Regions from separate parts of the Vibrio sp. JZG120 genome, predicted to be linked through region 2. Evidence: riboswitches for the same ligand, from Rfam matches in the RefSeq annotation. Region 2 holds a riboswitch; the other holds the start of a gene.

Region 1 (3,421 bases), on a different contig from region 2:
TTTGAGACCACTAGGCCAACTAACCCTGATATTCTGAATCAAGTCAGTAACCCTGTAGTTTGGAAAGACAGGTTTGATTGGGATGTCTATAGCACGTTTTTAAACATTGGGCTGTACCAACAAGACGCAACCTTGATTCAGCCTTATATCGATTGGTCGCTAAAAATCATCAAAGATAAGCCTCGCCCTGCATTTTATAATAATTTGATTTTGGCCTACCAAGGCTTAGATGACTCAAGTAAAGCGGAGCAAATTAGAGCTGAAGCGCAGTTTTTGTTCCCGAAGATTGATTTCAGTGACGTCAATTACCGACCACCTTCTCAAGCAATCTCTGCCTCACCAGCACCCACTTCAGGTGAAGAGTAATAAGTACAAAAAAGCGAAGGGATGACCTTCGCTTTTCTTTATCTCATTGCTGTATGATTTTATTCAGTGAGTGACTCTTCCAACGCTTTTAAGCACAGCGCAACGTTTTCAGATCGAGCGCCGTAACCCATTAAGCCAATACGCCACGCTTTACCAGCTAATGCCCCAAGGCCAGCACCAATTTCTAGGTTATAGGTTTCTAGCAAGTGAGCACGAACTTTTGCTTCATCAATTCCTTCAGGCACGTAAATCGCATTTAATTGTGGCAACCGATGGGCTTCGTCCACAACAAATTCAAAGCCTAACTTTTGTAAGCCATTTTTGAGTTTTTCATGCATCAGTTGGTGACGAGCCCAAGCGTTTTCTAAGCCTTCATTTTTCAGTATCAATAAAGCTTCATGAAGCGCATACAAGCTATTAACTGGCGCCGTATGATGGTAACTACGCTTGCCTTCTCCACTCCAATACCCCAACACTAAACTCTGATCGAGGAACCAACTCTGTACTGGTGTTGTTCTTGCTTGAATCTTTTCAATTGCGGCAGGAGAAAACGTCACGGGTGAGAGCCCTGGTACACATGACAAACATTTTTGACTGCCAGAGTAAACCGCATCCAGTTGCCATTCATCCACTTTTAACGGCACACCACCAAGTGACGTCACCGCATCAACAATAGATAATGCATTATGCTGTTTCGCCAGCTTACCCAATGCTTGAGCATCACTGACTGCACCAGTTGAAGTTTCCGCATGCACAAAAGCAAGAATTTTTGTATCTGGGTGCTGTTCGAGTGCTTGCTCGACTTTATTAATGGAAACAGGCGTCCCCCATTCATCATCGACGATAACAACTTCACCACCAGCACGGACGACATTTTCGCGCATGCGTTCACCAAATACACCGTTACGGCAGACGATCACTTTATCGCCTTTCTCGATCAAGTTTACAAAGCAGGTTTCCATCCCTGCACTACCTGGCGCTGAAACCGCAATAGTGAACTCATTGTCAGTTTGAAAGGCATACTTCAATAGCTGCTTGAGCTCATCCATCATACCGATAAACAGAGGATCAAGGTGACCTACGGTAGGACGGCTTAGCGCTTGTAACACTTGAGGATAAATATCAGAAGGACCAGGTCCCATTAAAATACGGTGAGGCGGAATAAAGCTTTGGATCGACATGTCAGCTCCTTGATTATCTTTTATCCTGAGCATTCTAAAAGTTCTATTCAATAACATGGCTCAGGTGTAGGGTTCTTCACCCTAATAGATTTTTCCTCTATCAGCAATTAGCCGTAAGTATGGAGGTCAAACCAGTGTCACAAAATCGTTAATAAAAAACACCATAAAGGTTGAAATATTGATTGACATTAAGGCCTCAAAACCGTTCAATGTTTGAGCTTTATGTAGAAGAGGAGCGCTACCCAGGTAGATGATTTGTGGAACCGCAATTCCAACACCAATCATTGAGGGGGAGTAGTGCCGAGGTAAGTCAAAGTTGCAGGGTTTGACTTGTCGGTTGAATTGGGCTGAATCCCATCAACTGTCATCAGCGCAGTCTGATGAAGGGCTTCTGAGGGTAAATTTTTCAAATAGCATTCTAAATACCTCTCTTTTTGCTCTGTTCCTTTTCTCACTAAACATTGGATGTACAATTTTTTAGGAAGTCGTGGGAGAACGCAGTGAGCGCATTTAACGTAGCTAAATTCGGTGGGACCAGTGTTGCCAACTTTGAGGCAATGAGTCGTTGTGCCACCATTATCGAAAACAATCCAAATACTCGCCTGGTCGTGAGCAGCGCTTGCTCTGGCGTCACCAACCTGTTGGTAGAACTCGCCAACGGTGTTCAGGATCAAACGCACCGTACTGAGCTGCTGCAAAATCTGGCCAACATTCATGACGCCATTTTAACTCAGCTCGAAGACAGCACGAAAACTGCTGCCGAGGTGTATGGCATATTAGATACCGTAACCAGCCTGGCCGAGGCTGCATCTATCCAAGCTAGTGCGAAGTTAACCGATCATTTGGTCGCATGTGGCGAACTCATGTCGACGCATATTCTAACTCAGTTAATGTGTGAGCGAGGCATTCAAGCTGTGCGCTTTGATATCCGCGATGTGCTGCGTACTGATGACAACTTTGGTCGCGCGGAGCCAAACATTGAAGCAATTTCGACGCTTGCGCAAGATAAACTCATACCACTTTGCCAACAATCCGTTGTTGTTACTCAAGGCTTCATAGGATCTGACGAAGCCGGTAATACAACAACACTAGGTCGAGGAGGCAGCGATTATAGCGCCGCCTTAATTGCTGAGAGCGTCAAAGCGGCAGGGTTAGAAATCTGGACTGATGTTCCGGGCATCTACACAACAGACCCGCGAATTGCGCCAAAAGCCTCACCAATTCCCGAGATCAGCTTTAGTGAAGCTTCAGAAATGGCGAACTTTGGCGCTAAAATCCTTCACCCTTCTACGCTAGTACCCGCATTGCGCCACGACATTCCGGTATTTGTAGGGTCATCGAAAGAGCCAGAAAAAGGGGGAACTTGGATTCGTCACCAAGTCGAAAGCTCACCGTTGTTCCGTGCGCTAGCTTTGCGTTGTAACCAAACCATGGTAACGCTACGCAGCGCCAACATGTTCCACGCATACGGCTTCTTAGCAAAGGTTTTTGAGATCCTTGCAAAGCATAAGATCTCTGTCGATTTGATCACGACATCTGAAATCAGTGTATCGTTAACACTTGATCAAACTGATACCTCTGGCGGAGCACCACAGCTGCCGCAAGCTGTACGAGAAGAGTTAGAAGAGTTATGTAAGGTAGAAGTTGAACATGACCTATGCCTCGTTGCTCTCATTGGTAACAACATGAGTGAGAGTAAAGGCTACGCGAAACAGGTTTTTGGCACGCTAGAAGACTTTAACCTACGCATGATTTGTTATGGCGCTAGCCCTCACAACTTATGCTTCTTGCTCCATGAATCGGTATCGAAACAAGCCATACAAAAACTCCACACCGAGTTGTTTGAGAAGTAAGTTCAACTCAATAAAACAAAG
Region 2 (3,421 bases):
CGCTTCTCGTCGCTGACTTGGGCCTTGATAATAATGAAAGGCAATTACTCCCTTCAGTGGACCAAATTGATCTCGACTACCTACTGCAAGCTATCGAAGAAAATAAGCACAATATGAGTGCGGCTGCACGTCATCTTGGTATTTCAAGAACAACGCTTTATCGTCTAATAAAGAAATACAACTTAAATGTTTAGTTGCTGTACAGGTGTAACGTGACACTGTGTAACAGACAACTCATCATATATCATTTACTTAGCCCCTCATCATAAACCTCTTGATATTACCGCCTTTAAAATCAACAACTTAAACTAGGCATAGTCTTTGCTTAGAGCTAAGAAGAAGTCGGTTGATAGATTTTCTATCACAGCACAGAAAGGAGTGCTCAGAACACAAATAGCTCGCTTTTAACACGAAACGATTATCCCCAAAAACGCGATTGCCCCCCTCACCTAAATCGCGTTAAAAAAAAGCTCCGCTAAATTTAGCGGAGCTTCCTCTTTATTAAAAATACTGAGCTGTACTAGACATTTTGGCACGATGCCATTTTAGACTTCGACAACCAAGAAAGTGCTCCACATACAATAATAAATGTGATTGATGCAGCGATGAATGAGAATGCAATTGACGCAGTCATCCCCAAAGTAATGAAGCCAACACAGGAAACTAGCGCCACGGACAATGCATAAGGCAACTGGGTCGATACGTGATCAATATGATTACAACGTGCACCAGTCGACGACAGAATAGTGGTATCGGAGATAGGTGAACAATGGTCACCAAAAACGGCACCGGCTAAAACTGCACTTAGCATTGGGAGCATTAGCGCAAGATCGGTTGCACCAGCCATATCACCCGCGATTGGAAGCATAATGCCGAACGTACCCCAAGAAGTACCTGTTGAAAATGCCATTAGACCAGACAACAAGAATAGGATAACCGGTAGCCAATGTGGATTGATATTGCCCTGAGCCATTGTAGAAAGGTAAGAACCCGTCTTCATATCACCGATAACCGAACCGATAGTCCAGGCAAATACTAGGATTAGAATCGCGCCAAACATAGACTTAGCACCAATCCATAGTGTGCGTGCAATTTCACCTATTGGAAGACCTTGCTTCACAACAGTAAATAATGCGACAGCTAAGCCAAGCAAGCTACCGTAGATTAGTGATGTGCCTACATCTGTATTTTCAAACGCACCTAGAAGCGCAAACTCTTTGCCGTCAGCAGCCAATGCTTGGCCACCCGTGTAAAGCATAGAAGCGATAGTCGCAATAATCAGCGTCACGATAGGAAGTACCAGGTCTGACACTTTACCCTTTTCGCTTTCACGGATATCTAGCTCTTCGTTTAGATCATGCGCTTCTTGCGAGTCGTTTTCTTTGTCTTTATCAAAGCCGCGGCCTTGAGATGCAGAGATTTCATGCTCACGCATCTTACCGATATCGAGGCCAAACCACGCCACAGCAAACACCATAAGCAGTGCAAAAACTGCGTAAAAGTTCATTGGAATAAGACGAACGTACGCGCCAAGAGCCGAATACTCAGTGATCCCATGTGAGACTAAGATACCGCCGATAATCGTAATAATGTAAGCACCCCAGCTAGAAGCAGGCATGATCACACACATTGGTGCAGCAGTTGAGTCTAGAATGTACGCAAGCTTCGCGCGAGACACATAAAAACGATCGGTTACTGGACGAGAAATGGCACCAACAGCAAGACTGTTAAAGTAATCGTCGACAAAAATGAATACGCCTAAAAAGGCAGCAAGAAGTTTGGAGCCGCGTTTACTCTTTACTCGAGATTGTGCCCATTCGGCAAATGCACGAGTACCACCAGATAGCGTTAATAACGCAGTTGTCATACCTAATAAGATTAGGAAACCAACAATGCTCATGTTCCAAGTGTTAATTCCGCCATCTTCAATAAAGACAGAAGAAACTTGAGAACTCACGTAACTAACGGTATCACCGATAGACCAGCTATTAAGTAGAACCGCACCCAGCACGATACCTACACCTAAGGAAACTAATACACGTCGAGTCAGAATCGCCAAAGTCAAAGCGACAATAGGTGGCAATAATGAAACAGGAGAACTAGAAAAATCTATTAAATTCATGATCTTCAAAAACCAAAGTTTGGCTAGAGATCTACTGCAGACAAGTCACGTAGCATACGATACGTGCTCATGTTGAACTTAGCGACAGGGAAGCGAACACTCCACCCAACCCTACAGTAGCGCTCCATAGTTTAATGTGAATATATACTATGGCAGTGTTGTTCCTTTCAGATACAACCCCAGCAAGTAACTTTGATGAGTTACTTACTTCGGCAATCTTCGCCTTCCACTATTATTCATTGGCATCACCCCAATAATAGCTACTCTTCGAGACCGCGCCTCTACGGCAACAACAAACAATTAACCACTAACTGTACAAATTAACAACAAATTGTCTGCAATATTGCATCAGGTAGAAGCCATTGTACTTATGATGAGAGTCAATGCAACACATCAAACTAAATTAAACAAATAAATAATGACTGAGATAATTTATAAACCTTGTCTACTTCAAGTTAGTTTTGTGCAACTGAAATCACATCAATTTTGTTATTTATGAAACATTATTACTACCTTAAAAATATCATGGTTTATCTTGTATCAATAAATTAAGGATATATGACACTCCATCAAAGATGGACGCTTCATATTTTTAAGTAATAACTCAACTTTTTTTATAAAAACCAAGCTGGCTCTATCTCTATACAATAACAAGTGTTGATTTCAATTCTCATCTAATAAGATTTATTTCGAGTGTAATAATATTTATTGCTTTAAAAAAATAGCTAAATTTAAACAAAATCTTGATTTAGTATTTGCACATAAGGAAAAGATAAAGTTAAATATAAGGACTCTTTGTTTATTTATAGATTGGCATTATTTAATCGTAACGATAAAAAGTGCCCAACACATTAACCTTTTAATAGGAATCGTTATGTCAGAGCTGACTAAAACCCTTCTAAATATCCGTAGCCTTCGTGCATTTTCTCGTGAGCTGACTCTAGAACAATTGGAAGAAGCTCTAGATAAACTAACTACTGTCGTAGAAGAGCGTCGTGAAGCAGAAGAAGCAGAACGTGCAGCACAAGCTGAGCAAGAAGCTAAGCTAGCAGAGATCGCAGAGAAAATTGCTCAAGACGGTATTGACGTAGAAGCGCTTATTACTGCGCTATCTGGCGAAACTAAGACGAAAGGCAAAGCGAAGCGTGCACCTCGTCCAGCTAAATACAAATACACAGACTCAAACGGTAATGAGAAGACTTGGACAGGCCAAGGTCGTACACCTTCTGCAATTCAAGAGCAACTTGATGCAGGTAAATCTCTGGATGATTTCCTGATCTAAATCCGCGCTATTTTTAA

Evidence for each region. Region 2 has a riboswitch for lysine ahead of tet(35) (tetracycline efflux Na+/H+ antiporter family transporter Tet(35)). Riboswitches for the same ligand answer to the same signal wherever they lie in the genome.
Region 1: another riboswitch for lysine. It lies ahead of lysC (lysine-sensitive aspartokinase 3); the one in region 2 lies ahead of tet(35) (tetracycline efflux Na+/H+ antiporter family transporter Tet(35)).

Annotation. Positions count from the first base shown of each region.
Region 1 covers NZ_JBSRRK010000012.1:6,092-9,512, reverse strand. The annotation lists gene ACWPOD_RS19615 (PglL family O-oligosaccharyltransferase) at 1-366, shown strand, start outside; gene ACWPOD_RS19610 (pyridoxal-phosphate-dependent aminotransferase family protein) at 426-1,547, opposite strand; lysine riboswitch at 1,768-1,946, shown strand; gene lysC (lysine-sensitive aspartokinase 3) at 2,048-3,400, shown strand.
Region 2 covers NZ_JBSRRK010000004.1:486,629-490,049, forward strand. The annotation lists gene ACWPOD_RS10610 (sigma-54 interaction domain-containing protein) at 1-194, shown strand, start outside; gene tet(35) (tetracycline efflux Na+/H+ antiporter family transporter Tet(35)) at 521-2,122, opposite strand; lysine riboswitch at 2,232-2,414, opposite strand; gene ACWPOD_RS10620 (H-NS family histone-like protein) at 2,997-3,404, shown strand.